3 regions of the Rhodococcus sp. NPDC003383 genome follow, and region 2 is predicted to be linked to each of the others. Evidence: riboswitches for the same ligand, from Rfam matches in the RefSeq annotation. Region 2 holds a riboswitch; each other region holds the start of a gene.
The links. Region 2 has a riboswitch for cobalamin ahead of ACWDTS_RS02040 (ABC transporter substrate-binding protein). Riboswitches for the same ligand answer to the same signal wherever they lie in the genome.

Region 1: it holds a riboswitch for cobalamin, as region 2 does, so the genes downstream of both, cobN (cobaltochelatase subunit CobN) here and ACWDTS_RS02040 (ABC transporter substrate-binding protein) in region 2, are expected to answer to the same signal.
Region 3: it holds a riboswitch for cobalamin, as region 2 does, so the genes downstream of both, ACWDTS_RS03770 (VWA domain-containing protein) here and ACWDTS_RS02040 (ABC transporter substrate-binding protein) in region 2, are expected to answer to the same signal.

Annotation. Positions count from the first base shown of each region.
Region 1 covers NZ_JBSFRG010000003.1:2,122-12,518, forward strand. The annotation lists gene ACWDTS_RS03705 (Rv2732c family membrane protein) at 47-562, shown strand; gene cobF (precorrin-6A synthase (deacetylating)) at 570-1,316, opposite strand; gene cobN (cobaltochelatase subunit CobN) at 1,313-4,933, opposite strand; cobalamin riboswitch at 4,986-5,179, opposite strand; gene ACWDTS_RS03720 (cobalamin biosynthesis protein CobG) at 5,216-6,289, shown strand; gene ACWDTS_RS03725 (precorrin-8X methylmutase) at 6,286-6,936, shown strand; gene ACWDTS_RS03730 (precorrin-2 C(20)-methyltransferase) at 6,933-8,450, shown strand; gene ACWDTS_RS03735 (TetR/AcrR family transcriptional regulator) at 8,464-9,012, opposite strand; gene ACWDTS_RS03740 (MFS transporter) at 9,009-10,397, opposite strand, start outside.
Region 2 covers NZ_JBSFRG010000002.1:21,047-31,443, forward strand. The annotation lists gene ACWDTS_RS02005 (vitamin B12-dependent ribonucleotide reductase) at 1-364, opposite strand, end outside; gene purT (formate-dependent phosphoribosylglycinamide formyltransferase) at 409-1,614, shown strand; gene ACWDTS_RS02015 (DUF456 domain-containing protein) at 1,611-2,096, shown strand; gene ACWDTS_RS02020 (FAD-dependent oxidoreductase) at 2,231-3,628, opposite strand; gene ACWDTS_RS02025 (Rv0361 family membrane protein) at 3,922-4,353, shown strand; gene ACWDTS_RS02030 (rhodanese-like domain-containing protein) at 4,403-4,813, shown strand; gene ACWDTS_RS02035 (O-succinylhomoserine sulfhydrylase) at 4,810-6,033, shown strand; cobalamin riboswitch at 6,055-6,189, shown strand; gene ACWDTS_RS02040 (ABC transporter substrate-binding protein) at 6,271-7,176, shown strand; gene ACWDTS_RS02045 (FecCD family ABC transporter permease) at 7,239-8,201, shown strand; gene ACWDTS_RS02050 (ABC transporter ATP-binding protein) at 8,198-8,977, shown strand; gene cobU (bifunctional adenosylcobinamide kinase/adenosylcobinamide-phosphate guanylyltransferase) at 8,977-10,317, shown strand.
Region 3 covers NZ_JBSFRG010000003.1:15,481-25,877, forward strand. The annotation lists gene ACWDTS_RS03750 (FAD binding domain-containing protein) at 1-564, shown strand, start outside; gene ACWDTS_RS03755 ((2Fe-2S)-binding protein) at 557-1,039, shown strand; gene ACWDTS_RS03760 (cobalt-precorrin-4/precorrin-4 C(11)-methyltransferase) at 1,151-1,906, opposite strand; gene cbiE (precorrin-6y C5,15-methyltransferase (decarboxylating) subunit CbiE) at 1,903-3,114, opposite strand; cobalamin riboswitch at 3,155-3,351, shown strand; gene ACWDTS_RS03770 (VWA domain-containing protein) at 3,386-5,296, shown strand; gene cobO (cob(I)yrinic acid a,c-diamide adenosyltransferase) at 5,296-5,910, shown strand; gene ACWDTS_RS03780 (cobyrinate a,c-diamide synthase) at 5,932-8,304, shown strand; gene ACWDTS_RS03785 (cobalamin biosynthesis protein) at 8,301-9,224, shown strand; gene ACWDTS_RS03790 (NUDIX hydrolase) at 9,319-9,972, opposite strand; gene ACWDTS_RS03795 (DUF1801 domain-containing protein) at 10,076-10,397, opposite strand, start outside.

The DNA.
Region 1 (10,397 bases), on a different contig from region 2:
CCGGGGCATACTGGGGACCTTGTGCCCTGAGCGAGGAGGAGTACCGGTGAGCGACGACCTGTCCGCCTACCGCCACGAGTTCGCCCGCATCGAGAAGAAGGTCGCCGGTGAATTCCGTGCCGGTCGCCGCCAGTGGGTGCTCTCCGGATGCGTGACGGTGCTGGTCGTCGCACTGTTGCTGCCCACGACCGAGAGTGCAGCGTCGTGGACCGTGCTCGCCGGTTGGTTCGGTGCGGACGCGCCCGTGACGGTTCCGATGCGTCTGTTCGTGACCCTGGCGACCGTGTTCGGGGTCGGGATCTCGACCGCTGCGCTGTGCCTGCGCCGGTGGCGCCTGGCCGTGCCGGCGATGCTCGGCTCGGGCCTGTCCTCGTTGTTCGGTCTGTTCGGATACTGGTCGCAGAACGGGATGGAAACGTCTGCGCCGCATTCGCCGTCGTTCGGGATGGTGCTCGCCTGGCTCGCGATGGTCGCGCTCACCTCACAGTGGCTGCCCGTCGTGCTGAGCAAGTCGCCCACCGATACCGGGCCGCGCCCGGCGGTCCTGTTCGCGCAGCGATAAATTCGGGTCAGGCTCGCCGCAGCAGGTAGGTGTCCATCACCCAGCCACGTGCGGCCTTCGACCGCGACCGCGCGGCCTCGATGTGCCCGAGGACTTCGGACAGACGTCCGGCGACGAGTTCCTCGTCGGACGTACCGAGGTTCGCGCCCCACCAGATGTCCCATTCCCCGGGCAGTTCCGTGCACGATAGATCGCTGTCGAGCATCACGACGAGGTTGTCGCCGCCCGCCGCGACCTCACGTGAAAGGCGGCGGCCGGTCGTGATCGTGACCGGACCGCCGATCCTGTTGAGCACCAGTCGATGCCGCGCGGCGAGCATCTGCACGCTGCTGACGCCGGGGATCACGTCGTATTCGAGGTCGACGACACCGCGGTCGCGGATCCGTTCGATCACGCGAATCGTGCTGTCGTACAGGCTCGGATCGCCCCACACGAGAAATCCGGCGGTCTCGCCGTCGCGGACCTGTTCGCGGAGGACCGTCTCGTAGACCTGCGCGCGGGCGGCATGCCAATCCCGCACCTCGTCGCCGTACCGTTCCGGTGCCCGATCACGGGGCGGGTCCGGGACGACGACGATCCGGTGGTCGCCGGTGATGTGACGTCGGCAGATCTCCTCGCGCACCGACACCAGATCGTCCACGCCGCGCTGCTTGTCCGCGACGAGGAACACGTCCACCTCGTTGAGCGCGTGCACCGCGGCGACCGTCAGATCGTCCGGTCCGCCGGGTCCGATCCCGATGAGGCGCACTCTCATCCGCGGTCCTCGAGGTCACCCTCGACGTCGAGGTAGGCCTGTTGCAGCGCCTGCATCGTCGACGGGTCCGGTTCGGCCCACAGCCCGCGATCGGCGGCCTCGCTGAGGCGTTCCACGATTCCCCGCAGCGCCCACGGGTTCGCCTCGCGCAGGAACTGCTGATTCTCCGGGTCGAGGGCGTAGGTCTGCGCCAGGGTCTCGTACATCCAGTCGGCGACGACGCCGGCGGTCGCGTCGTATCCGTAGAGGTAGTCGACGGTCGCTGCCAGTTCGAACGCGCCCTTGTAGCCGTGCCGGCGCATCGCCGCGAGCCACCGCGGATTGACCACGCGTGCCCGGAACACCCGCGCGGTCTCCTCCGACAGCGACCGGGTGCGCACGGCGTCCGGCGTCGTCGAATCACCGATGTACGCCTCGGGGTCGCTGCCGGTCAGCGCGCGCACGGTCGCGACCATGCCGCCGTGGTACTGGAAGTAGTCATCCGAGTCGGCGATGTCGTGTTCGCGGGTGTCGGTATTCTTCGCCGCGACCGCGATGCGCCGGTAGTTGGCGCGCATGTCCTCGGCGGCGGGCTCGCCGTGCACGTTCCGGCCGTACGCGAATCCACCCCACGCGGTGTACACCTCGGCGAGGTCCTCGTCGGTACGCCAGTTGCCGGAGTCGACGAGCTGCAGGATGCCCGCGCCGTAGGACCCGGGTTTCGACCCGAAGATCCGCCGCACCGCGCGCTCCGGATCACCGTGCTCTGCCTCGTCCCGCTCGGCGTGGGCGCGAACATAGTTCAGGTCATCGGGCTCGTCGAGCGCCGCGACCATGCGGATCGCGTCGTCGAGCATCCCGATCACGTGCGGGAAGGCGTCGCGGAAGAACCCGGAGATGCGGACGGTGACGTCGATGCGGGGACGGCCGAGTTCCTCGAGCGAAATCACGGTCAGCTCTCGAACCCGGCGGGATTCGGCGTCCCATTCCGGCCGGACACCGATCAGCGCCAGGACTTCGGCGATGTCGTCGCCGGAGGTGCGCATCGCGGAGGTCCCCCACACCGACAGTCCCACCGACCGCGGGTAGCTTCCGGTATCCGCGAGATAGCGTTCGACCAGGGCGTTCGCGAGAGCGACACCGGTGTCGTAGGCGAGACGGCTCGGCACCGCCTTCGGGTCGACGGTGTAGAAATTGCGTCCCGTCGGCAGCACGTTCACCAAACCGCGCAGCGGTGAGCCGGACGGCCCGGCGGGGACATAGCCGCCGTCGAGAGCGTGGAGCACGGCGTCGAGCTCGCCGGTCGTCTGCGCGAGCCGCGGCACGACCTGCTCGGCGGCGAATCCGAGCACCCGAGCGACCTCGGCATCAGTGTGCCCGAGCACGGATTCCACGGTGGACGAGGCGATTTCGGGTACCCACCCGCCGTCCTCCATCGCCTGGACGAGCGACCGGGCCTGCGATTCGACGGCGTCGACCTCGGTCAGCGGCGCATCGGGCTTCAGACCCAGCGCAGCACGCAGACCCGGCACGGCGTGCGATTTGCCACCCCACACCTGGGCGGCCCGCAGGATGGACAGCACCAGATTCACACGCGCCTCGCCCACGGGAGCACCGCCGAGCACGTGCAGTCCGTCGCGGATCTGGGCGTCCTTGACCTCGCACAGCCACCCGTCCACGTGCAGCAGGAAGTCGTCGAACTCGGCGTCGTGCGGCCGGCCGTCCAGGCCGAGGTCGTGGTCGAGTTTCGCGGCCTGGATCAGCGTCCAGATCTGGGCGCGGATCGCCGGGAGTTTCGCCGGATCCATCGCCGCGATGTTCGAGTACTCGTCGAGCAGTTGCTCCAGACGTGCGATGTCGCCGTAGGATTCGGCGCGCGCCATGGGCGGGATCAGGTGGTCGACGATCGTCGCGTGCGCGCGCCTCTTGGCCTGCGCGCCCTCACCGGGGTCGTTGACGAGGAACGGGTAGATCAGCGGCAGGTTCCCGATCGCGGCGTCGGTCGCGCACGCCGCCGACAGTCCCGCGTTCTTTCCGGGCAGCCACTCCATCGAACCGTGCTTGCCGAGGTGCACGACCGCGTCGGCCTCGAATCCGCGCTCCACCCAACGGTATGCGGCCAGGTAGTGATGGGAGGGCGCCATGTCCGGGTCATGGTAGATCGCGACCGGGTTCTCCCCGAATCCGCGGGGCGGCTGGATCATCAGCACCACGTTGCCGGCCTGCAGGGTCGCGAGGACGATGGCCTTGTCGTCGCCTTCGCCGTCGACGAACAACGACCCGGGTGCCTCACCCCACGCCTCGGTCATCGCGTCGGTCAGCTCCGCGGGCAGGTCCTTCGTCCACTCGCGATACCGCTCGGCGGTGACGCGCACCGGATTACCGGACAGCTGGTCGGCGGTGAGCCACTCCTCGTCCTGACCGCCGGCGTCGATGAGCGCGTGGATCAGGGCATTTCCGGCCTCCGTATCGTCCGCCAGATCCATGCCGGGGAAGCCCTCGCCCAGGTCGTAGCCCTGTTCGCGCATCGCCCGGAGCAGACGGATCGCCGAGACCGGCGTGTCCAGACCCACCGCGTTTCCCACGCGGGAATGTTTCGTCGGGTAGGCAGAGAGCATGATCGCGATGCGGCGCTGCGATTGCGGCACGTGCCGCAATCGCGCGTGGGCTACCGCGATTCCCGCGACCCTGGCGCAACGTTCAGGATCGGTGACGTACCGCGGCAGGCCGTCGGCGTCGAACTCCTTGAACGAGAACGGCACCGTGATGATCCGGCCGTCGAATTCGGGAACCGCGATCTGGGTGGCCGAATCCAGCGGGGAGACACCGTCGTCCGAGTCGGCCCAGCTGTCGCGACTCCAGGTCAGGCACAGCGCCTGCAGGATCGGGATGTCGAGAGCGGCCAGCGCCGCGACGTCCCACGCCTCGTCGTCCCCGCCCGCGCCGACGGTCGCCGGGCGGGTGCCGCCGGCCGCGAGCACCGTCACCACCAGGGCGTCGAGGCTGCCGAGTTCGGCGAGCAGATCGTCGGGTGCCCCGCGCAACGAGGCGCAGTGGATCACCACGGCCTGCGCTCGTCCGGTCGCGTCGATCGCATCCGCGAGATCGTGTGCGAATCGGACGTTTCCGCTGGTGTGGTGGGCGCGGTAGAAGACCACCCCCACCCTCGGCAAGCCGCCGGGCGCAAGCGCAGGACGCTCCGCGACACCCCATTCGGGCAGCGCCGCCGGGGCTTCGAATCCGTCGCCGCCGAGAAGCACGGTATCCGACAGGAATGCGTGCAACCGGGCCAGATTCGCAGGTCCGCCGTAGGCGAGATACCGGTGTGCTTCGGCCGCGATCCCGATCGGCACGGTCGAGTAGCTCATCAGTTCGCCGTCGGGGGTTTGCTCCCCACCGAGGACGACGACCGGGACCCCTTGTGCGAGAACCCGGTCGAGCCCGTCCTGCCAGGAACGCGCGGATCCGAGGATCCGCACGACCACCAGGTCGGAGCCCTCCAGCAGCGCGGGCAGCGCCGCCGGGGACTCGCCGGAGAGGTCCAGCCGGGACGGATTGCCGATCACCCAGTCGGCGCCACCGGCCCGCGCCGACAGCAGGTCGGTGTCGGACGTCGACAGCAACGTCAGGCGCGGCACTGCGCGCCCCGGAACAGCACGAATACAGCCATGTTCAGTCTCCAAACCCTCGTGGACCTCGCGTGCCGTGGCCGGTCTCCTGGCTGACGGATCGACGCTGCTCGGCCGACCTTCCCGGAGGTGACTCCAGTGGTCTCCGCACCGGCGAACCGGCACGGACGAGGGCGAACAACTACCCGCTCACAGTGGCGAGGGCCGCGCCGGTTTCCCACCGGCTTCCCGAGCACCACGGCACGCCGAGCCTAGCGCACGATTTCGGCAGGTGTGCAACCATGTGCGCCCATGACGGACCATTCGGCCGACCATCTCCCTCCGGATCGCTGCCCCGGCCTGCTGCGGCCGCACCTCGCCGCGGACGGCGCACTGGTGCGCGTTCGCGCCCCGGGCGGGCGTCTTCCCGACGGGGGTCTGCGACTCCTCGCGGCGGCCTCACGCGCATTCGCGGACGGCGACGTACACCTCACCTCTCGGGGAAACCTGCAGGTCAGAGGTGTCGTCGTCGACGAGTGCGGCGGCGTGCCCACCGGCTTGATCGAATCGATCGCGACGGCCGGGTTCCTCCCGTCCGCGAGCCACGAACGGGTCCGCAACATCGTCGCGTCCCCGCTGTCGGGACTCACCGGAGGGTTCGCGGATGTGCGCCCGATCGTCGGTGCACTCGACGCTGCGCTGTGCCGCGAACCGGCGCTCGCCGACCTGCCGGGCCGGTTCCTGTTCGGTGTCGACGACGGCCGCGGCGACGTCGCCGGTCTCCGGTGCGATCTGTCCGCGACGGCGCTCGATTCGGATCGGATGCGGATCGGGATCGGCGCCCTGAGCGGACCGGTCGTCCCGACTGCGGACGCGGTCCGGACACTGATCGACACCGCGCTGAGGTTCGTCGCGATCCGCGAAACCCGCTGGAACGTGCGGCAACTACCCGGCAAGGGCCGCGAACTGGGCGGTACCGCACCGCTCCCCCGTCCGGAGCGGCACCGAATGCCGTACGGGGTTCTCGACGGCGCGGTGTCCGTCCGGGTGCCCCTGGGAATCCTGACGCCGTCGATGGTCGCGGCACTCCCGGACAGCGGTGTGATCGTCACGCCCTGGCGCGGACTCGTCCTTCCCGCCGATACCGACGTGGAGGCGCTTACGGTTGTGGGATTCGACGCTGCCGCGGATTCGCCGTGGTCTCGGGTGACCGCGTGTACCGGCGCACCCGGGTGTAGTCTCGCCCGCAGCGATACGCGAGAAGTGGCCCGACGAACCGTCGCGGGGCCGGCCCCTTCCCGGCATGTCCACATCGTCGGATGCGAACGTGCTTGCGGCGCACCACATTTTCCCCATACCCTCGTCGTCGCCAGGAGTTCCATGTGATCGAGACACCCCCACCCCGCCGGTACGAGTACGAAACCGACGGCGCCGAGATCTACGTTCGCTCGTTCGCAACGATCCGCGCCGAGTCCGACCTCTCGGGGATCCCGGCCGATGCGGAGAAGGTCGCGGTCCGGATGATCCACGCGAGCGGCCAGACCGACCTGACCCGCGATCTGGTCATCCATCCCGGACTGGTCGGGGCGGCACGGAACGCACTGAACTCCGGTGCCCCGATCCTCACCGACGCGAACATGGTCGCCTCCGGCGTGACCCGCAAGCGACTTCCGGCGGACAACCCCGTGCTGTGCCTGCTCGGCGATCCCCGGGTGCCGGGCCTCGCCGAACGGTGGGGTACCACCCGGTCCGCGGCGGCGGTGTCTTTGTGGGCCGAGCATCTCGAGAACGCGGTCGTCGCGATCGGCAACGCGCCCACCGCCCTGTTCCACCTGCTCGAGATGCTCGACGCGGGCGCCCCGCGGCCGGCCGCCATCGTCGGTGTGCCGGTCGGATTCATCGGTGCCGCGGAATCGAAGGAAGCCCTGATCGAACACGAACTGCAGATCCCGTTCCTCGCGGTCCGGGGACGACGTGGCGGGTCGGCGATGGCGTCGTCCGCACTCAATGCACTGGCGCAGGAGCAGGAATGAGCACCGGACGACTCTACGGCGTGGGTCTCGGCCCCGGCGATCCCGAACTGATCACCCGCAAGGCGGCGAGACTCATCGGCGAGGCCGACGTCATCGCGTACCACTCCGGCACGCACGGCCGATCCATCGCACGATCCATTGCCGCCGAACTCATCCCGGACGGCGCACTCGAGGAACCGCTGGTGTATCCGGTGACGACCGGCACCACCGACCACCCCGGCGGGTACGACGGCGCGATCGCCGACTTCTACGACGACTGCGCCGGACGGCTCGCGGCACACCTCGATGCCGGCCGGATCGTCGTCGTGCTCTGCGAGGGCGATCCGCTGTTCTACGGCTCCTACATGTACCTGCACGATCGACTCTCGGAACAGTATGCTGCCGAAGTCGTTCCGGGCGTGACGTCGTTCTCCGCCGCGGCCGCCGCAGCCGCGGAACCGCTCGTACGGCGCACCGACGTGCTCACGATCCTGCCCGGCACCCTGCCGGAACCGGAACTGGCGCGGCGCCTCGCCGACACGGACGGCGCCGTGATCATGAAGCTGGGCCGGACCTTTCCCGCCGTACGCAACGCCCTCGCCCAGGCCGGCCGACTCGACGACGCCGTCTACGTCGAACACGCATCGATGGGCGGTCAGCGCATCGCACCGGCCGCTGAGGTGGATCCCGATGCGGTGCCGTACTTCTCGGTGATCCTGGCGCCCGGCGACCGGGCGCCGCGCAATCGTGACACCGCCGACCGCTCCCGCCCCGAGGTCGAACAGAATCCGGAACTGCCTGCGGCGCAGGAGCTGCTGGTGATCGGGCTGGGTCCCGCCGACGAACGGTGGCTGACCCCGGAGGCTTCCGCGGCGCTCGCCGACGTGGATCATGTGGTCGGGTACGGGCCTTATGTGGATCGGGTGCCGGTTCGTCCGGGGCTGCAACGTCATTCGAGCGGAAATACCGTCGAGGTGGACCGCGCGCGATTTGCTCTCGAGCTGGCACTGAGGGGCGAAAAGGTCGCGGTCGTGTCCGGCGGCGACGCGGGCGTGTTCGGCATGGCGTCGGCGGTGTTCGAGGCCGCGCAGGACGACCGCTACGCAGAGGTTCCGGTCCGGGTGATCCCGGGTGTGTCCGCGATCCAGGCTGTCGCCGCGCGCGTCGGCGCCCCCATCGGCGGCGACTTCGCGGTGATGAGCCTGTCCGACCGGCTCAAGCCGTGGCCGGTCATCGAGAAACGCCTCGTCGCGGTCGCGCAGGCGGACCTGGTCCTCGGCATCTACAACCCGGCGTCGCGGTCGCGCACGACGCAGGTCGCCGACGCCAAGACGGTGCTGCTGCGGCACCGTCCGGCCGACACCGTGGTCGTCGTCGGCCGGGACGTGGGCCGGCCCGGCGAGTCTCTCGAGGTCACCACGCTCGAAAAGTTGGATCCGGCGACGATCGACATGAAATGCCTCGTGATCGTCGGCGCCGCAGGTACTTCGGTAACGTCCTCGGGTGCCGTGTGGACGGCCCGATCCGTGCGGTGAGCGCCTGGAGAGGTCAGAGTGTCGGGTCGTCGATGATCGATTGAACGAGCACGCCGTAGGTCTCGATGAGGCGGTTGCTCTCGATCACGTCGGGGGTGACGAGTTCGAAGGTCCGCAGCCCGCTGGCCAGCCCGAGCAGCATCGTGACGATCAGCCGGGCACGAACCTGGGTCGGGCCGTCCTCACCGATGGCGGCCGCGATCCGCGGGACGAACCGCGCCGCCATCTTCTCCCGCGCTGCTTCCCGGTCGGGTGCCTCCTGCAGCAGGAACGGCGCCATCGCCCAGAATTCGAAGTCGCCGGTATCGCGGCGTTCGACGAGCGCCCGGGTCATCCGATGGCCGAGCGGTTCGGCGGGATGGTCGAGTTCGCCGACGTTGGGAGCGTCCGGGACGGCGGCCTCGAAGAGCTGAGCCTTGCTGCCGGTCAGTTTCATCACCAGCGCCGGTGAGACACCGGCGCGTTCGGCGATGTCGCGGATCGTCGTCGAGGTGAATCCGCGTTCGGTGAACAACTGCCGCGCGACATCGAGGATGACATCACGCGTCGTCCGGTCGGTCACGACCCTGCCCGGACGGATTCCGGGGTGGACACCTGTTCTGCGCGGGCACGGGTGGGCTTCGGAAGGAACACACCGGCCAGGGTAGCCAAGAGGGTCGCGGTGGCGGCGACGCCGAACATCGCGACGAACGCGCCGTGCCCGGGCAGGGTTTGTCCCGCGACGTCGACGGTGATTGCGGTCAGCAGCGCGGCGACGACCGCGCTCATGCCGGACGAGCCGATGGTGCGCAGCAGCCCGTTGACGCCGTTGGCGGCGGCGGTTTCGCTCAACGGCACCGAACTCATGATGAGCGCCGGCATGGTCGCGAAGGCCACGGCGTTGCCGATACTCCCCAGGACACTGCCCACGATGATGAGCGCGACGGTGTCGTCGAAGGTCATGCGGAAGGCGTAGGCGCAGGTCATCAGGACGGTCGCCGCCACGAGGGTCGCGCGGGCACCGAAGCGACCGGTGATCCGGGCCGAGAGCGGCGAGAAGATCATCATGGCCATGCCGCCGGGCACCATACACAGGCCCGCGGTCGCGGCGCTGAGCCCGAATCCGAATCCGGTGGCCTCGGGCAGCTGCAGCTGCTGGGTGGTTCCCAGGGTGTTGGCGTACGCGGCGAACGAGACGAACAGGCCCGCGATGTTCGTGAGGAGCACCGGGCGATACATCGAGACCCGCAGGTCGACCATCGGCGCCTTCACGCGCAGCTCGTACGGAACCCACACGGCGAGGACGACGACGGCGGCCGCGAGGCTCAGCAGGATGCGCGGGCTGGTCCAGCCCCAGGCCGGTCCCTTCGAGATGCCGAGCAGCAGCGCAATCAGGGCGAGCGAGAGCAGGACCGCGCCGACGACGTCGAACCGGCCGCGGGTACCGGTGACGCCGGCCGGAACGAGGATCAGGATGCCGGTCAGCAGCAGCGCACCTGCGGCCGCGGACACCCAGAACACCGAGGCCCAGCCCAGGTGGTCGAACAGCAGGCCCGCGGCCGGCAGCCCGAGGGCGCCGCCGATGCCCATCGTGGCGCTGACCAGGGCGACGGCGGCTGCCACCTTCTCGCGGGGGAGCACGTCGCGCAGGACGGCCATCGCGACCGGGATCAGCGCGGAGGAGAAGCCCTGGAAGCCGCGGCCGACGAGAACCGCGACGTAGGTGCCGCCGAGCGCGGCGATCAGGGAACCGAGCACCATCATCGACAGGGACAGGATCATCATCCGGCGTTTGCCGTACATGTCGGCCATGCGCGAGACGATGGGCGTCGCGACCGCGCCGGTCAGCAGCGTGATCGTGACGAGCCAGGTGGCGTCGCCGTCGCTGACGTTCAGGATGCCCGGCAGGTTCGGCAGCAGCGGGACCACGAGGGTGGTCTGCAGCGCGACGACGAGCCCGGCCAGGCT
Region 2 (10,397 bases):
CGTCGGCGGTGCCCCACGCGGTGATGGTGTCGACGATGCGGGCCACGACGTCGCGCAGCGAGGTCTCCCGGCCCGGCGAGCCGAGTTCGCCGCGGAAGTATTTCTGGCTGACGATGTCCGTCGCGTTCTGCGACCAGCCGGACGGGAACTCGACATCCTTCTGCTCGAACACCACCGCGCCGGTGCCGTGGTGCACGATGCGGGCGTCGCGCCGCTGCCAGTCCACCTCGTCCGCGGGATCACGGCCGGCGGTGGTGAAGTGCCGGACCTCGGCGGCGGTGAAATCCCGCACGTCGGCACGGCCGATGTCGGGCGCGTCACCGTCGTGCTCGTGCGTCCTGCTGTCCGTCTGGCTACTGCCCATCGCATCCTCCCGGAACGAACGCCGGTGCCACATATAGTCCCACCATGATCTCACCGCGTCTCGGCACTCCGCTGTCGCCGAATGCCACTCGTGTCCTCATGCTCGGCGCAGGCGAACTAGGGAAAGAAGTCACCATCGCGCTGCAACGGCTGGGTGTGGAGGTGGTCGCCGTGGACCGGTACTCGAACGCGCCCGGGCAGCAGGTCGCGCATCGCGCCCACACCGTCGACATGGGTGACCCCCAGGCGCTCCTCGCGATCATCGAGGCCGAACGACCCGACCTGGTGGTCCCCGAAATCGAGGCCATCGCCACCGACGCGCTCGCCGTCGTCGAGGAACGCGGGCTCGCCGAGGTCATTCCCACCGCACGCGCCACGCAGCTGACCATGAACCGCGAAGGAATCCGGCGTCTGGCCGCCGAGGAACTGGGCCTGCCCACCTCGCCCTACCGGTTCGCCGAATCGCTCGCGGAGGTGCTCGCCGCAGCCGAGGCGGTCGGCTATCCGTGCGTCGTGAAGCCGGTGATGTCGTCGTCGGGAAAGGGACAGTCGACGGTGCGGTCCGCCGACGAGATGCCCGCGGCCTGGGACTACGCGCTGGCCGGGGGGCGCATCAACCACGGCCGGGTCATCGTCGAAGGGTTCGTGGACTTCGACTACGAGATCACCCAGCTCACCGTCCGCGCGATCGGTGACTCCGGCGACGTCGAGACGTTCTTCTGCGAGCCGATCGGGCACGTGCAGAGCCGCGGCGACTACATCGAGTCGTGGCAGCCGCAGCCGATGAGCGACGCGGCGCTGACCCGGGCACGGGAGATCGCGGCGGCGGTCACCGGCGCGCTCGGCGGCCGCGGCGTGTTCGGTGTCGAGCTGTTCGTCAAGGGCGACGAGGTGTACTTCTCCGAGGTCAGTCCCCGCCCGCACGACACCGGCCTGGTCACCCTGCGCAGCCAGCGGCTGTCGGAGTTCGAACTGCACGCCCGCGCGATCCTCGGGCTCCCGGTCGACACCTCGCTGCTCGCGCCGGGTGCGTCCGCCGTGATCTACGGGGGCGTCGACGCCACCGGTATCGCGTTCGAGGGCGTGGCCGACGCGCTGCGCGTGCCCGAGTCCGACCTGCGGTTGTTCGGCAAGCCCGAGTCCTACGCGCGTCGGCGGATGGGGGTGGCCGTGGCCACCGGCCCGGACATCGACACCGCCCGGGCCCGGGCGGGCGAGGCCGCCTCCCTCGTGCGGCCGGTCGCACCGTGAGCGCCGGCGCGGAGGCCCTCGTCGGCCTCGCGATCCTCGTCGGCCTGTTCGGGATCGTCGTGCCGATCCTGCCGGGCACCATCCTGATCTTCGGCGCGATCCTGGTGTGGGCGATCCTCACCGGCGGGACCACCGCGTGGGTCGTGTTCGTGATCGCGACGGTCGCCCTGGTCGTCACCGGCGTCGTGAAGTACACGTGGCCCGGCAAACGGATCCGGCAGGCGGGTGTGCCGACCCGCTCGCTCGTCGTCGGTGGGCTCGTCGGGATCGTCGGATTCTTCGTGGTGCCGGTGATCGGCCTGGTGCTGGGTTTCCTGCTCGGCATGTACCTGTCCGAGGCGCAGCGGCACCGCACCCATCGCGGTGCGTGGGATTCGACGGTCGAGGCGACCAAGGCGGTCGGCCTGTCGATGCTCGTGGAACTGCTCGGCGGCCTCGTCGCCGCCGGCGCCTGGCTGTGGGCCGTGCTGTTCGTCCTCTGAGCTCCGCGCGTGCTTGCTCAGGCTCGGCCTGCCGTCGTCCTGCCCGGTCTCCGAAACAGAACGAACGGTACACCCAGTCGATCTGATCGAGTGAGTGTACCGTTCGCTCAGGAAAACGGCGGGTCGGCCGCGGGTCAGGCCTTGTGGGGCTCCGACGCGCGGAACATGTCGTCACGCTCGACGACCTTCACGCGCTCGCGGCCCTCGGCCTCGCCCAGGCTGCGCTCGTGCGCGTCGAGGCGGTACCAGCCCTGCCACGTGGTGTACGGCAGCTCCCTGGCCTCGAGGAACGCGACGACGGCATCCGCGTCGGGCTCGGCCGGGGTGTTCAGCCGGCCCTTGGCGTGGTCCTCGAGCAGGTTCGCGACCGTCTCGTTCGCGTCGCCCTTGGTGTGGCCGATCAGGCCGACCGGGCCGCGCTTGATCCAGCCGGTGACGTAGGTGTGCGGCAGGAACCGGTCGTGGCCCTCGGCGGTCTCGTCGGCGACGACGCGGCCGGCCTCGTTGGGGACGGTGCCGGCCTGGTCGTCGAACGGCAGCTGCGCGATGTTCTGCGACAGGTAGCCCACGGCGCGGTAGACCGCCTGGACCTCCCAGTCGTTGAACCTGCCGGTGCCGCGGACGTTGCCGGTGCCGTCGAGCTCGGTGCGCTCGGTGCGCAGACCGACGACCTTGCCGTTCTCGCCGAGCACCTCGGCGGGCGACTCGAAGAAGTGCAGGAACAGCTTGTGCGGGCGGTCGCCCACGTCGCGGATCGCCCAGTCCTGCAGGGTGTTGGCGACCATGTCGACCTGCTTGGAGTTGCGGCGCGCGAGCTCGGAGCCCTCGTCGTACTCGATGTCCTCCGGATCGACGATGACCTCGATGGTGGGCGAGTGGTCGAGTTCGCGCAGCTCGAGCGGGGTGAACTTGGCCTGCGCCGGGCCGCGGCGACCGAAGACGTGCACCTCGACGGCCTTGTTCTTCTTCAGGCCCTCGTAGACGTTCGGCGGGATCTCGGTCGGCAGCAGTTCGTCGCCGGTCTTGGCGAGCACGCGGGCGATGTCGAGGGCGACGTTGCCGACGCCGAGCACCGCGACCTTCTCGGCCTCGAGCGGCCACTCGCGCGGCACGTCCGGGTGGCCGTCGTACCAGGACACGAAGTCGGCGGCGCCGTAGCTGCCGTCGAGGTCGATGCCGGGGATGTTCAGGGCCCGGTCGGCGTTGGCGCCGGTGGAGAAGATCACCGCGTCGTAGAACCGCTTCAGGTCCTCGAGGGTGAAGTCGGTGCCGTAGTCGAGGTTGCCGAGCAGGCGGACCTGCGGCTTGTCGAGCACCTTGTGCAGGGCGGTGATGATGCCCTTGATGCGCGGGTGGTCCGGGGCCACGCCGTAGCGGATCAGGCCGAACGGCGCCGGCATGCGTTCGAACAGGTCGATGCTGACCCCGGGATCCTGCGCAGTGTCGGACTTCATGAGCGCATCGGCGGCGTAGATACCGGCGGGGCCGGCACCGACGATGGCGACGCGAAGGGGACGAGTCTGATCGGTCATCAGGGGTCAACTACCTCTTCGGAGAACGGACGGACGTGATTCAGCTTAATTTAGGTTGCCCTCTGATGGGCCGACACGGTGCCGCGGCAGACGGGCGGCGAGTGCGTGCAGAACGCAGCTGGGTGGGGAATCGCTTCAGCGACAACACATATGGGCAGACACACGACAGAGGTCGACGGCGAGACGTCGAACGAGGTGTGCGTAGGCCATGAACCAATTCCTACCTCGAGAGGGTTTATTGAGGCAAATGCGCCCCGACCGGCGGCAATCGACCTCCACCTAGGATCGGGGGCATGGCAGACAAGCGACCCGCACCCGAACCGGACCCCGACGAGCCCGAACGCAGCACCGCCGGACCGTTCCTCGGGGCCCTCGCCGTCGTGGTCGTGCTCATCCTCGTCGTCGTCGCCGGGCAGGTCTTCGGACCGTCCGACGAGTCCCTGAGCGACTCCGATCTGGTGTCCCGGACGGTCGACGACTACGTGCGAGCGCACAACGCCGACGACGACGATGCGATGACGCGGCTTCGCTGCGCCGAGCTGCCCGCCGATCAGGCTCCGCTCGCCGACGTCGACGGGGAGGCCACGATCGACAAGTTCGGCACCGTCGACATCGAGGGAGGCCGGGGCCGCGTCGAGACCCGCACCACCGTCGACGGAGAGCAGGACACGGTCGTCTGGTCGTTGACGCGCGTCGACGGCGACTGGCGGATCTGCACCGCCTGATTCCCCGCCCGCCTCGCAGGCCCCGACACGTCTGTGGAAAGCTGGTGCGGTGAGCTACGCAGGTGATATAACGCCGCAGCAAGCCTGGGAGCTGCTGCAGGAAAACCCGGATGCCGTGCTCGTCGATGTGCGTACCGACGCCGAGTGGAAGTACGTCGGGGTCCCCGAGACCTCGTCCATCGGTCGCCGCACCGTCTTCGTCGAATGGGTCGGCTACCCGAACGGTGCGCCCAACCCCCGGTTCGTCGACGAACTGCGCGAGGCCGGCATCGAAAAAGGGCCGGTCGTCTTCCTGTGTCGCTCGGGGCAGCGTTCCATCGGTGCCGCCGTCGCGGCGACCGCTGCGGGCCTGACCCCGTCCTACAACGTTCTCGAAGGATTCGAAGGCGCCCTCGACCCCGAGGGTCATCGCGGCGCCCAGGGCTGGCGGGCGGCGGGCCTGCCGTGGAGGCAGTCGTGAGTGCAATTCCCCAGGGTGGCGCGTTCCAGCGGCCACTGCCCGATTCGGTGCGCCCTGCCACGGTCGGTGTCCGCGGCGGCCTGCTGCGCTCCGGATTCGAGGAGACCTCCGAGGCGCTGTACCTCAACTCCGGCTTCGTGTACGAATCGGCCGAGGCCGCCGAGCAGGCCTTCACCGGTGAGGTCGACCACTTCGTCTACTCCCGGTACGGCAACCCGACCGTGAAGATGTTCGAGGAGCGGCTGCGGCTGCTCGACGGTGCCGAAGGCGCGTACGCCACCGCCAGCGGCATGTCCGCGGTGTTCACCGCACTCGGTGCGCTGCTCGGCCAGGGCGACCGCCTCGTCGCGGCCCGCAGCCTGTTCGGTTCGTGCTTCGTGGTGTGCAACGAGATCCTGCCCCGGTGGGGTGTGGAGACCGTGTTCGTCGACGGCGAGGACCTCGACCAGTGGGAGCAGGCACTGTCGGTGCCGACCACCGCGGTGTTCTTCGAGACCCCGTCGAACCCGATGCAGACCCTCGTCGACGTCCGCAAGGTCTCGGAGATGGCACACGCTGCCGGCGCGAAAGTGGTGCTGGACAACGTGTTCGCCACCCCGCTGCTGCAGCGCAGCCTCGACCTCGGTGCCGACATCATCGTCTACTCCGGCACCAAGCACATCGACGGCCAGGGCCGCGTGCTCGGCGGTGCCATCCTCGGCCCGAAGGACTACATCGACGGGCCCGTGCAGCAGCTCATCCGCCACACCGGTCCGGCGCTGAGCCCGTTCAACGCCTGGACGCTGCTCAAGGGCCTCGAGACGATGCCGCTGCGCGTGCAGCGCTCGGTGGACACCGCGCTCGAAATCGCCCGGTTCCTCGAGACGCAGGACGCGGTGAACTGGGTCAAGTACCCGTACCTCGAATCGCATCCGCAGTACGAACTCGCCCGGTCGCAGATGAGCGGCGGCGGAACCGTCGTCACCTTCGAGCTCGCCGCCGCCGAGGGCGAAGGCAAGAAGAAAGCGTTCGAGCTGCTCAACAAGCTGCGGATCGTCGACATCTCCAACAACCTCGGTGACGCGAAGTCGCTCATCACGCACCCGGCGACGACGACGCACCGCGCGATGGGCCCGGAAGGGCGCGCCGCGATCGGCCTGGCCGACGGGGTGGTGCGCCTGTCCGTGGGACTGGAGGATCCCCAGGATCTCCTCGAGGATCTCCAGCAGGCGCTGTCCTGACCTGGTAAGCCGTGGGCTACGCTGCGGGTGTCCTGTCACGCCGACAGGGCACCCGCTGCGTTTTCGGTGAAGCCGGTGCGAGTCCGGCGCTGTCCCGCAACTGTGAATCCCGTACCTCGGGTGAGCCAGGTCAGCCGGCGTCGCGGGCCGTACGTACTGGTCCTCGGACGAAGGACGGTGGCGTGCCGCAACGCATCCGTTGCAGCCGTGCTGTTTTCGTCCTCCGAGCAACGGAGGATGGCTGTGCCCCTCGACAACACCCGACGGTTGTTCGCCGCCGGCATCACGGTATTCGCCCTCTTCGCCGCCGGGTGTTCCGGTGGCGACGACACCTCTCCCGCCGGTGAGACCGACTCGGCTTCCGCCGACGTCCCGCAGGCCATCGTGTCGTTGAGTCCGACCAGCACCGAGATGCTCTTCGCCATCGGCGCGGGCGACCAGGTGATCGCCGTCGACGACCGGTCCGACTACCCGGCCGAGGCCCCCGTCACCGACCTGTCGGGCTTCACCCCCAATGTCGAGGCGATCCTCGGATACGAACCCGACCTGGTGGTCTCCAACGCCGACACGGCGGATCTCGTCGCCGGGCTCGAACAGGCCGGGGTCGAAACCCTGATCCTTCCGGCCGCCGAGGACTTGGACGACACCTACGACCAGATCGAGCAGCTCGGCGCCGTCACCGGACACGTCGGCGAAGCGGCCGAACTCGTCGCGCAGATGAAGACGGACATCGACGAGACCCTCGCCGGCCTCCCCGAACGGGAAACTCCGCTCACCTACTACCACGAGCTCGACAACACCTTCTACAGCGTCACCGACGACACCTACATCGGGCAGATCTACGGGATGCTCGGCCTCAGGTCCATCGCCACCGGTGGCGACGGCTACCCGCAGCTGTCGAACGAGTTCATCCTCGAACAGAACCCCGACGTCGTGTTCCTCGCCGACGGGCAATGCTGCGGCGTGACGCCGGAAGTCGTCGCCGCGCGCGCCGGCTGGAACGAACTCGGCGCCGTGCGCGACGGTCGCGTCTACGTCCTCGACGAGGACATCGCCAGCCGATGGGGTCCGCGCGTCGTGGATCTCGTGCGCGAACTCGCCGCGATCGTCGCGGCAGCACCGGCAGTCCAGCCCACACCGTGACCTCGACGCCGCGCCGCCGCGCCCTCGTGCTGGGTGGCGCGGCGCTCGTTCTCCTCGCCGCGATGCTCCTCGGGATCCTCGTCGGTCCCGCGGGGCTCACCGCGCGCGGCGTCCTGCTCGACATGGCCGATGCGCTGCCGTTCGTCGACGTCGACTCCGGGTTGTCCACGCGCCAGCAGGCGATCCTGTGGAACATCCGCATGCCGCGCGTTGTTCTCGGTGCCGTGGTCGGCGCGATGCTCGCGATCGCCGGAGCCGCCTACCAGGGCGTGTTCCGCAATCCGCTCGCCGACCCCTACCTTCTCGGAGTGTCGAGCGGTGCGGGTCTCGGGGCGACCCTCGCCATCGTCGTCGGCGGCGCAGCCGGATTCGCCGGGGTGCCCATGGCCGCATTCGCAGGCGGTCTGCTCGCGGTGGCCGCCACGTACATGCTCGGACGCTCCGTCGGCACCGGGCGCACCGAAGTGGTCATCATCCTCGCCGGTGTCGCCGTCGCTGCGTTCGCCAACGCCATCCAGACGTTCTTCATGCAGCTGCACGACGACACGCTGCGTCAGGTGTATTCGTGGATGCTCGGTCGCCTGTCCACCGACGGCTGGTCCGACGTCCTGACGATCCTGCCCTACGTGATCGTGTCGGTCGCTGTCATCGCGCTGCACCGGCGGACTCTCGACGTCATGTCGGTCGGCGACGTCGAAGCGTCGAGTCTCGGCATCGACCCGGCCCGCGTCCGTCTGGTTCTGGTGGGCGTGGCCACCCTCGGCACCGCCGCCGTGGTGTCCGCCAGCGGGCTCATCGGATTCGTCGGCATCGTCATCCCGCACGCGGTGCGCCTCGTCGTGGGTCCCGGCCACCGACTGTTGCTGCCGCTGTCGCTCATGGTGGGTGCGGCCTTCATCGTTCTCGCCGACATCGTCGCTCGCACCGCGATGTCACCGGCCGAACTTCCCATCGGTGTCGTCACCGCCGCGATCGGCGCGCCGTTCTTCCTGTTCGTCCTGCGTCGCAGCCGGGGTGTCGCATGACCGTGACGTGTAAGTCTGTGTCGGCCAAACGCGGAGGAGTCGAGGTCCTCCACGACATCGACCTCGTCGTGTCCGCCGGAACGTGGGTGTCGCTCGTGGGCCCCAACGGTTCGGGCAAGACGACACTGCTGCATTCGATCGCCGGACTGGTCGCCGCGACCGGCGACATCACCGTCGCCGGCGTGACGCCCCGCAAGTCCGGTCGACGCGCGGTGGCGCGGGCGGTCGCGTTGATGCCGCAGCGGCCGATCGTTCCCGAAGGGGTCACGGTGCGGGAACTGATCCGGCTCGGACGCACCGCCCACATTCCGCGTTTCGGCAGCGAGAAGCCGCATGATGTGGAGATCGTCGACCGGGTCATCGCCCGGCTCGAACTCGAAGACTTCGCGCCCCGCTCGGCAACCGAGTTGTCCGGCGGAGAACTGCAACGAGTGGTGCTGGCGCGCGCACTGGCGCAGCAACCCGACGTGCTCCTGCTCGACGAACCCACCAGTGCCCTCGACATCGGTCACCAACAGCAGGTGCTCGACCTCGTCGATTCCATGCGGTGCGAGGAGAACCTGACGGTGATCGCCGCGATGCACGATCTCACGTCCGCGGCCCAGTACGGCCAGCGCCTGGTCCTCCTCGACCGAGGACGCATCGTCGCCGACGGACCGCCCGCCGAGGTGCTCACCGCCGACCGGATCGCGCAGGTGTACGGGGCGCGGGTCGAAGTGCTCGACCGTCGTGACGGCCGGGCGGTACTGCCCCTGCGGGAACGGGAGGACGCGTGATGGAGGTCGTACTCCTCGGGACGGGTGCCGCCGACGGGTGGCCCAACCCGTTCTGCCGTTGCCTCTCGTGCCTCGACGCGGAGCGGCGCGGTGAAATCCGCGGGCAGACAGCGGCTCTCGTCGACGACGTGCTGATGCTCGACTGCGGGCCCGAAGCGCCGCGGGCGGCGGTGCGCGCGGGCCGGACGCTGGCCGGGGTGCGGCACCTGCTGCTCACCCATTCGCACGCCGACCATCTGGGACCCCAGGTGTTGTTGTTCCGGTCGTGGATCGAGGCGGGGCACGAACTCGAGGTGATCGGTCCGGTCGATGCGCTGGACGTGTGCCGTCCCTGGGTGGGGCCGGACGATCCGGTGCGCTTCGTCCCGGTGGCGGCGGGCGACCGTCTGGCGGTGGGGGAGTACGACATACGGGTCCTTCCAGCGCGCCACCGGGTATTCCGCGACGGCGATGCCGTGCTCTACGATCTCGCCGATGCGCGCGGGTCGCGACTGCTGTGGGCATGCGATACGGGAGTGTGGCCGGCGGAGTGGTTCGACGGCGTGCGCGGCGCGGGGTACGACGTGGTGTTCCTCGAGGAAACATTCGGTGACCGATCCGATCTGTCCGACGGGCATCTCGGGTTGCCGGAGTTCGCGACGATGGTCGAGGGAATGCGCGACGTCGGTGCGATCACGGACACGACGGATGTGGTTGCGGTGCATCTCGGTCACCACAATCCCGTGATGGCGGAGCTCGGGGAGCGGTTGCGTAGAAGTGGCGCCCGAGCCGGGCGCGACGGTGAGGTGGTGCACGTGGGCGGCGGCAGTCGGGGTGGGGGACATCGGACGCTGGTGCTCGGTGGTGTGCGGTCGGGGAAGTCCCGGCACGCGGAAGAGTTGTGTTCCAAGTTCCCGTCGGTCACGTACGTGGCGACGGGCGGTGTCCGCGAGGGTGACGCCGAATGGGCGCAGCGGGTGGCGCTGCATCGGGACCGGCGACCGGATACCTGGGCGACGATCGAGACGGTGGACGTGGCCGACGTATTGCGGTCGGCGACGACGCCACTGCTCATCGACTGCCTCGGTACGTGGCTCACCGCGCGCTTGGATCTGCACGGTGTGTGGGACGGAGCAGACGTCGCCGCGGTCGACGCGGATATCGACGAATTGCTCAGCGCGTGGCAGGCGTGTGCGGTTCCGGTCGTGGCTGTCACCAACGAGGTGGGTAGCGGTGTGGTTCCGGCGACGGCGTCGGGCCGGCTGTTCCGAGATCTGCTGGGCCGGCTCAATACCCGTGTGGCCGAGGTGTCGGACGCGGTAACCCTCGTAGTCGCGGGCATTCCTGTTTCCTTGCGCTGACCGCTAATACCATGGATGCGTCAATGGAGTCGAGATCTCTGAGGTGATCTTGCTCCGTACCTTCGGCGACGTCTATGAAA
Region 3 (10,397 bases), on a different contig from region 2:
CAGATCCGCAACCGGGGCACGATCGGCGGGTCGATCGCCCACGCGGACGGCGCCGGCGAATACCCGGCCGTCGCGCTGACACTCGACGCCGAGATCGAGACACTGTCGCCCGGCGGCACCCGCACGATCCCCGCGTCGCAGTTCTTCACCGGCATGTGGAGCACCGACCTCGCCGAGGACGAACTGATCACCGGTATCACCTTCCCGGTCGCGCCGGCTCGCAGCGGCTACGCGATCGAGGAGTTCACCCGTCGCAGCGGCGATTTCGCGGTCGCGGGTGCGCTGGTCGCGTTGACTCTCGCCGAGGACTCGACGATCGAACGGTGTGCGATCACCACGTTCGGGCTGGGTCCCACCGCAACCCGCGCGACCGTCGTCGAACAGGCTCTCACCGGCGGGGCTGTGGCCGAGCAGGATCCGGAGATGGTGGCCCGGGACGTTCTTGCCGGTGTCGAGTCGATCTCCGAGGACCTGCACGGTCCGGTCGAGTACCGCAAGCGTGTCGGCACGGCAATGGTGGCGCGCGCATGGCAGCGCGCCGTGGAGGAGGCAACGCATGGCTGACGTCGACATCGAGGTCCGGATCAACGGCACGAGCTTTCGCCGCACCGTGCCTCCGCGGCTGACCCTCGCCGATTTCCTTCGCGTCGACTGCGGTTTGACCGGAACACATCTCGGTTGCGAGCACGGGGTCTGCGGCGCCTGCACCGTGATGCTCGACGGGGAAGCGGTCCGCGCGTGCCTGGTGTTCGCGGTGCAGGCCGACGGTTCCGAGATCACGACCATCGAGGGGATCGCCGAACCCGACGGCACGCTGTCACCGGTCCAGGCCGCGTTCCGCGATCACCACGGTCTCCAGTGCGGCTTCTGCACACCGGGTTTCGTCGTCACCGCGAGCGCATTCCTGCGGGACAACCCGTCCCCGACCGACGACGAGATCCGGGAAGCGCTGTCCGGGAACATCTGCCGCTGCACCGGCTATCAGGGAATCATCGCGGCCGTGAAGGCGGCCGCGGGCACCGTCGCTGCCGACGACTGAACGAGGGGCCGAGGGCAGGGGCCGGGATTTCTCTCCCGTTCTTCCGAGCGAACGGTACATTCAGTCGATCTGAGCGAGTGAGTGTACCGCTCGCTCGGGCGGAGGGGCAGGTCAGCGCACCCGGTCGCGCGCCGGATCGTAGAGATGTGAGCACGCGACGTCCGCCTGCTCCCGGATGCCGAGTGCCCGGCCGACGAGGATGACCGCGGTGTGCTTCAGTTCCGCCGCCTCGGCGAGGTCGGCGATGTCGGCGAGCGTGCCGCGCAGCACCACCTGATTCGGCCGGGACGCGAACGCCACGACCGCGGCCGGGCAGTCCGTGCCGTACTCTGCGCTCAACTCCTCCGCGAGCGTGCGGATCCGCGTGATCGCCAGGTGCAGAACGAGACTCGCGCGAATCCCCGCGACCTTCGCGAGCGCCTCGGTGTCGGGCATCTTGGTGGAGCGGGCCTGCGTGCGGGTGAGCACGACGGTCTGCGCGAGTTCGGGAACGGTCAGTTCGGTGCCGAGCGTCGCGGCGGCCGCGGCGTACGCGGGCACCCCCGGCGTGACGTCCCACGGCACGCCCGCGGCGTCGAGTCGCCGGGTCTGCTCGGTGAGGGCCGAATACAGCGACGGGTCACCGGAACACAACCGCACGGCGTCGAGTCCGCGTCGGTGCGCATCGACGAGATGCGCGGTGATCTCGTCGAGATCGAGGTTCTGGGTGTCGATCAGTTCGGCGCCGGCCGCGCAGTGCGACAGCACCTCCTCGTCCAGGTAGGTGCCCGCGTACAGCACCATCGGCGCCTCACGCAGCAGGGCAACCGCCCGCAGCGTCAGCAGATCGGCCGCCCCCGGTCCGGAACCAACGAAATGTACTGTCATTTTCCACCTTTCACGACACTCCACTGCACCACCGGACGCAGCGCCTGCCAGCCGGTGAACGTTCCGATCGCGGCGGCGTGTTCGACCGACAGCCGCGTGAGTTCTCCCCCGCGGCGCTTCCACCACTCGACCAGCACCGCCTCGGTCTCCAGCGTCACCGCGTGCGCGACGAGGCGGCCACCGGGGCGCAGCGCATCCCAGCAGGTGTCGAGCACCCCCGGCCGGCTGCCTCCGCCGCCGACGAAGATCGCGTCGGGCGTCTCGAGTCCGGCCAGCACGGCGGGGGCGGCACCACGCACGACCTGCACCGTGGCCGGGACGCCGAGTCGGGCGGCGTTGCGTTCGATCGCGTCGGCGCGGGCGTCGTTGTGCTCGAGCGCGACGGTGCGGCAGCGTGGATCGGTGCGGGCCCACTCGATGCCCACCGACCCGGCGCCGGCCCCGACGTCCCACAGCACCTGGCCCGCTTTCGGGGCCAGCGCGCACACCGCCGCGACGCGGATCGGACGTTTGCTGAGTTGCCCGTCGTGCTCGAAACAGTCGTCGGGCAGACCCGGCGTGGTCGAAAACCCTTCAGCTCCGCAACATTCGATGCACAACAGGTTCAGGTCGGCGGCCGGCATGTCGACGAACTCGGAGGCCCGCCCGTCGCGGCGCGTTTCGTCGGTGGGATGTCCGAGGTTTGCGAGCACGGTGACGCGGGCGTCTGCGAAACCGGCGTCGACGAGCAGTCGCGCCACCTCCGCCGGACCGGAGGCGTCGGAGGTCAATACGACGAGGCGGCGGTCGCGTGTCAGATAGCGGCGCAATGTGCCGACGTGGCGGCCCACCAGGGTGACGGTGTCGCAATCCTCTGCGGCCCAACCCATCCGGGCCCTGGCCAACGCAACGGAGGATACCGTCGGGATCACCCGCACGGCACCGGATCCGAGTCGGCGGATCAGCGTGGTGCCGATGCCCGACACCATCGGGTCACCGGACGCGACCACGACGACGTCGCGCCCGGCGTGCCGCGCCAGCAGGTCGTCGAGACCGGCGAGCAGCGGCGACGGCCACGGCTCGCGGAGAGCGGGCGTGTCCGGCAGCAGTGCGAGGTGCCGGCGTCCGCCGATGAGCACGTCGGCCTGCAGCACCTGCGCCTGCCCTTCGGAGGTGATGCTGTCCCAGCCGTCCGCACCGACGCCGACGACATTGATCGAGGAACCCATGGCGGTGAACCATAACCGAGACTCTCCGGCTACACTCGGCGGCGGTAGTGACAATCGAGGTGCTCCTTCACAGGGGATAATCGGGAAGCCGGTGTGAATCCGGCACAGGCCCGCTGCGGTGACCCGGGAGTCGTCGATCACGCGCGTAAGCGCAGCCACTGGACCGTCGGTCCGGGAAGGCGATCGCACGGCGCTCGACCGGGAAGTCCGAATACCGGCCTCGATTCGGCTGCCGGACAGAACGTCCCAGCGGGAGCCTGTGGAGGATCTTGTGCACGTGTATCCGTTCAGCGCCGTCGTCGGCTCCGACGACCTGGCGCTGGCCCTGACCCTGTGTGCCGTCTCGCCGGCGATCGGCGGGGTGCTGGTGCGCGGCGAGAAGGGCACCGCGAAATCGACGATGGTGCGGGCGCAGGCGGCACTGTTGCCGCAGGTCACCGTGGTCACTGACTGTCGTTTCGGGTGCGATCCGGATGCCCCGGATCCGGCGTGCGTCGACGGTCCGCACCCCGCCGGTGCCGCCGCGCGCACCCGCCCGGCCCGGCTCGTGGAACTGCCGGTCGGCGCCACCGAGGACCGGGTCACCGGGTCGCTGCACCTGGGCAAGGCGCTGGCCGAGGGGACCGCGGAATACGAGCCCGGACTGCTCGCGCTCGCGCACCGCGGCGTGCTCTACGTCGACGAGGTGAATCTGCTGCACGACCATCTCGTCGATCTGCTGCTCGATGCCGCCGCGATGGGTCGTTCGACCGTCGAGCGTGACGGTGTCTCCGTCACGCACGCGGCCCGGTTCGTCCTGGTGGGGACGATGAACCCGGAGGAGGGCGAGCTGCGGCCGCAGCTGCTGGACCGGTTCGGGCTCACCGTCGAGGTCGCGGCGCCACGTGATCCCGCGCAGCGTGCGGAGATCGTCCGGCGTCGCCTGGCGTTCGATGCCGACCCGGACGGATTCGTCGCAAAGTGGTCCGACGCCGAGGCCGCGTTGTCGCGTCGCATCGCCGATGCCCGGCTCCGGCTCCCGCACGTCCGCCTGCCCGATGCCGCGCTCGTCGCGATCGCCGAGGTGTGCGCGGCGTTCGACGTCGACGGGATGCGCGCCGACCTGGTGACCGCGAAGGCCGCGGTCGCGCACGCCGCGTGGTGCGGGCGCGGCGAGGTGACCCGCGAGGACATCGCGGTCGCGGCGAAACTCGCGTTGCCGCACCGGCGTCGCCGCAATCCGTTCGACTCCCCCGGGATGGACGACCGGCTGCTCGACGACCTGCTCGACGACGGCGGCGAGCCCGACGGCCCCGACGACGATCCGGGCGGTGGTGGCTGCGAGGGCCCGGACACCTCCGGCCAGGATCCCCAGGGTCGGCCCGCCGAGACGACGGTGACGGCCCCCGCCGAGCCCTATCGTGCCCGCCTGCTGACCGCGGACCGGACCGGTCGCGGAGCGGCGGGGCGTAGGTCGCGGGCACGCACCACGATCGGCCGCACGGTCGGGGAGCACAACGGCGACTCCGGCCCGATCCACCTGCCCGCGACCATCCGCGCCACCGCCGCACGCCCGTGTGCCTTTGTGGCGGCTGGGACCGCCACAAAGGCACACGGGTGGGAGCTGCGGCGGAAGGTCATCGAAGGCAAGGAAGCCAACCTGGTGCTGCTGTGCGTCGACGCCTCCGGGTCGATGGCCGCGAAAGCACGGATGACGCAGGTGAAGACCGCGATCCTGTCGCTGCTGCTCGACGCCTACCGCCGCCGCGACACCGTCGGGCTCGTCACCTTCCGCGGCGACGGCGCGCATCTGCTGCTGCCTCCGACGAACTCCGTCGACGTCGCCGCGACCCGGTTGCGGGAACTGCCCGCCGGCGGCCGCACGCCGCTGGCGGAGGGGCTGGCCGAGGCCGCCGAGACCATTCGACGGCACCGCTTACGCGATCCCGACCGGCGGGCGCTGCTCGTCGTCGTCACCGACGGTCGCGCCACCGCCGGTCCCGACGCCGTGAACCGCTCACTCGCTGCCGCCGAACTCATTGCCGCACAGGGCATCTCCTCCGTGGTTCTGGACTCGGAGACCGGCCGGTTCCGGATGGGACTCGCACGACGGCTCGCCGAACGTCTGGGTGCCGAGTACGTCGCGGTCGGCGACGTGCAGGCCGACGCCATCACCACCGCGATCCGAGGGAGGGCCGCCTGATGCCGAAGGGACAACCGATCGCGGTCCCCGACGACGGTCTCACCACCCGGCAACGCCGGAACCGGCCGCTGCTCATGGTCAACACCGGCGACGGGAAGGGCAAGTCGACGGCCGCGTTCGGTCTCGCGCTGCGCGGCTGGAACCAGGGCTGGTCGGTCGCGGTCTTCCAGTTCGTGAAGTCCGCGAAGTGGCGGCTCGGCGAGCAGACGGCGTTCGAGACGCTCGGGGCGTTGCACGACGAACGCGGCACCGGCGGGGCCATCGAATGGCACAAGATGGGGTCGGGTTGGTCGTGGTCGCGCAAGGACGGCACCGAGGAGGACCATGCCGCCGACGCCCTCGCCGGATGGCGGGAGATCCGGCGCAGGCTCGAGGCCGAACAGCACGGGCTGTACGTGCTGGACGAGTTCACCTACCCGATCAACTGGGGCTGGGTGGACATCGACGAGGTCGTCGACACCCTCGTCCACCGCACCGGACATCAGCACGTGATGATCACTGGTCGCCGCGCCCACCCCAAGCTCGTCGACGCGGCAGACCTGGTCACCGAGATGACCAAGATCAAGCATCCGATGGATGCCGGACAGAAGGGCCAGAAGGGCATCGAATGGTAGGCACAGCATGGTAGGCACAGCATGGTAGCCATACCACGGCTGGTGATCGCCGCTCCCGCATCGGGGCACGGAAAGACCACCGTTGCAACAGGTCTCATGGCTGCACTCCGCGTGACCGGTCACGTCGTGTCCGGGCACAAGATCGGACCCGACTACATCGATCCCGGCTACCACGCCCTCGCCACCGGCCGCCCGGGCCGCAACCTCGACCCGCACCTCGTCGGCACCGACCTGGTCGCGCCGCTGTTCCTGCACGGAGCGGCCGGTGCCGATCTGGCGATCGTCGAAGGCGTCATGGGCCTGTACGACGGGATGCTCGGCACCGAGGGGTTCGCCTCGACCGCCCACGGCGCCGCGCTCCTGCAGGCCCCCGTGGTGCTCGTCGTCGACATCTCGCACGCCTCGCGGTCGATCGCGGCGGTCGTGCACGGCATGGCGTCCTACGACCGGGGCGTCCGTATCGCCGGGGTGATCCTCAACAAGGCCGGATCGCAGCGGCATTCCGACGAGGTGACCGCCGCGCTGGAACCGACCGGGATCCCCGTGCTGGGTGTTCTGCAGCGCGACGACGGGATCAGCGCCCCGTCGCGACATCTGGGGCTGGTGCCGGCGCAGGAGCGCGACGAGACGGCCGGGCAGCTGGACCGGCTCGCCGACCGGATCGCCGCGCACGTCGACCTCGCCGAGATCGTCCGGATCGCCCGCAGCGCACCGGATCTGCACGCAGAACCGTGGTCCCCCGGCGCCGGCACGGAGGAGGATGGTCCGGTCGTCGCGATCGCCGGCGGTCGCGCCTTCACGTTCCGCTACACCGAGACCGAGGAGATGCTGCGCGCCGCGGGATGTCGCACCGTCGTGTTCGATCCGCTGCGCGACGAACAGCTTCCCGACGGCACCGCGGGCATCTACCTCGGTGGCGGATTCCCCGAGGTGCACGCCGCGGACCTGTCCGCGAACACACCTCTGCGCGAACACCTTCGGAGTGCGATCCGCGCCGGGGTCCCGACGGTCGCCGAGTGCGCGGGATTGCTGTACCTGTGCCGCGATGTCGACGGCGCCGACATGGTCGGGGTGCTCGACGCCTCCGCCCGGATGACGCCGCGCCTGACCCTCGGCTACCGCACGGCGATCGCCCCTGTCGACAGCCTCCTCGCGGTCGCTGGGACGCGGGTGACGGGTCACGAATTCCACCGCACTGCAGTCGAACCCGGGAGCGAACCTGGGTGGCTGCTGAACGGACGGCCGGACGGGTTCGCGACCGCGACGCTGCACGCGTCGTACTTGCACACCCACTGGGCAGGGCACCCGTCGATGGCGCAGCGGTTCGTCGACGCCGTGCGCGGCGCGACGCCCGTCCCCGCACCCCCGCGCCGACCGCGGACGAAGGCCCCGGACCTGCATCACCACGGCGACCGCGAAGCCACCCCCGGGCTGGTGGACCTGGCCGTGAACGTGTCGCGGCGACCGCGTCCGGTCTGGCTCGACGACGCACTGCGCGCCTCACTCGACGAGCTGAGCCGATACCCGGACCCGAGTGCGGCGCGCGCGGCCCTGGCGGCACGTCACGGCCGGACCGCCGACGAGGTGCTGCCCACCGCCGGTGGCGCCGAGGCTTTCACCCTGATCGCCCGGGCGCGGCCCTGGCGCAAGCCGGTGGTGGTTCACCCGCAGTTCACCGAACCCGAGGCCGCGCTGATCGCCGCCGGGCACACCGTGCACCGGGTCCTGCTGCGACCGGAGGACGGTTTCGTGCTCGACCCGGCCCGCGTTCCCGACGACGCCGATCTGGTGGTGGTCGGCAACCCGACCAATCCCACGTCGGTGCTCCATCCGGCCGGGTCGCTGCGGTCGCTGGTGCGGCCCGGGCGCGTGGTCGTCGTCGACGAGGCGTTCATGGACGCGGTACCGGGCGAACCGGAAACACTGGCCGACGCGTTCGTTCCGGGACTGGTCGTGGTGCGGTCACTGACCAAGACGTGGGCGATCCCCGGGGTGCGGGCCGGTTACGTCGTCGGCGACGCCGCGGTGATCGCGGATCTCGCCGTGCACCAGCCGCCGTGGTCCGTGTCGACCCCCGCCGCGGCGGCGATGATCGCCTGCGCGTCGGCGCAGGCCACCACCGAATCCGAGGCCATCGCGGCCGAGATCGCTTCGCACCGAGAGTTTCTCGTCGATCAGCTGAACGCGCTCGGTTTTCCCGTCGCGGGCGATCCCGCCGGACCGTTCGTGCTGGCGCGGGTTCCCGAGGACACCCGGGAGAAGCTGCGCGCGAGCGGGTTCGCGGTGCGGCGCGGCGACACCTTCCCCGGCCTCGGCGAGGACTGGATCCGCATCGCAGTGCGCGACCCGCAGACCACCGGGGCGCTCGTCGACGCGTGGCGGTCCATCCGATGAGGGCGGCGGGACTGGCCCTCGGATACGTGGCCGACCGGATCTTCGGCGATCCGCGACGCGGGCATCCGGTGAGCGGATTCGGGGCGATCGCCCGCGCCACCGAACACAGGCTGTATGCCGACTCCCGCTGTGCCGGAACATTGTTCACCGCTGTCCTGGTCGGAGGCGCCGCTGCGCTCGGCTACGCCGCCGACCGCGCCACCCGGCGACATGCCCTGCTGAACACAACGGTCACCGCCGCCGCGACGTGGGCGGTACTCGGCGGGCGATCGCTCGGCCGCGAGGCCTGCGCCCTCGACGACCAGCTCCGCCGCGGAGATCTCGATGCCGCCCGCATCCAGGTAACCCATCTCGTCGGACGCGACCCCTCGCGACTCGACGCCGACGGAATCGCCCGGGCCACCATCGAATCCGTCGCCGAGAACACCTCGGACGCGGTCGTCGCCCCACTGGTGTGGGGGGCGCTGCTCGGCCCGGCCGGACTGCTCGGATACCGGGCGGCGAACACCCTCGACGCCCGCGTCGGCCATCGTACCCCCCGGTTCGATCGGTTCGGCTGGGCCTCCGCACGTTTCGACGACGCGTTGAATCTCGCACCCGCACGTCTCACCGCGCTGCTGGCGGCGCTGCTCGGCGACGATCCCGGGGCCGCGCTGCGCATCTGGCGGCGCGACGCGCACAAGCACCCGAGTCCCAACGCCGGGCCGGTCGAGTCCGCGTTCGCCGGAGCCCTCGGGGTCACGCTCGGGGGCGTCAACGTCTACCACGGGCGCGTCGAGGACCGCGGCACCCTGGGCGACGGCCCGCACCCGGTGCCCGTCGACATCGGCCGCACCGCCCGGCTCGCGGCGCGGGTCGGGGCGGGAGCGCTCGCCGTGGCGGTTGCCACGGCGCTCGCAGCCGGTCCCCGCGGCCGGTAGTTGCCCTGGACGTGGGTCGAACGCCCGCTGCCTCACAACCACCAGCGACCTGGACGGTGAGTTCGTTGCGCTCCGCCGGTATCGCGGAGGTGAGTCACCTCGACGCGAAGTCGGGCTGGACGAATGCCGTGACGCGGGTGCTGCGGTCGTGGAGCACCACTTCGCGGAATTGGTGGATGATCGCCCCGGTAGGGGCGTACAGGTGCTCGCCGCGGAACGGCCACTGGAACAGGGTCCCGGTGTGCCCGGGCAGCGACCCCAGCGCGGGGTCGGCATCGAGCTCGGCCTCGGTCACCTCGAACACCATTGCCACCTCGTCGGGATTGGGGCGAATCGGGTCCTCGAGCGGGCCGACCCACACCACCACCGGGGTGATCATGTATCCGGATCGGGTGACGAAGTCGTCGAGCCGTCCGAGTACCGCGCTCGAGTCCGCCGTAACCCCGAGTTCCTCCTCGAGCTCGCGCAGGGCCGCCTGCTCGGGAGTCTCACCGGCGTCGATACCGCCGCCGGGCAACGCGAACTGGCCGGGATGCGCCCGCATCCGGCTCGGGCGCAGCGTCAGCAGCAGCACCGGCCCGTCGGGACGCTCCACGACCGCCAGCGCGACCGCGGCACGGCGGCCCCCGGTATCGGCGGCGACGACCTGGAATCGATTGAGCGCGTGCGCGCACCGCTCCCGGGTCAGCACCGCGCCCCCGGGAGCCGCATCACGATCCGGAACCGAGTTCACCGTCTCCGCCGTCATCGCTCGACTGTAACCGAACGACGATGGCGCAGATGCCAGCCCGACCGTGTCGAACGAGGTGTGCCACCGACACCTTCCCGATCCGCCGAAGTCCTGGGTCCTGTCAGGGGTGGTGCTCCACCGTCGTCATGTGCCTGTACCCGATGCGGACGAGTTCGGTCAGCACGTTCAGGTCGACGTCGGCGAGCTTCGTGATGTACAGGCAGGCCGCACCGGTCTTGTGCTTGCCGAGGGTCGTGAGGAGGTCCGCAGCCCCCGGCGCGACGGTGAGTCCGTAGAGCGCGAGGTTCGTCTTCCGCGGGGCGAAGCCCACGGCGAGTGCGTCGCCTTCCCGGCCGCTGGCGTAGCGGTAGTGGTAGCTCCCGAACCCGACCATCGACGGTCCCCACATCACCGCCTGCTCTCCGGTCACCTCGCTCATCAGG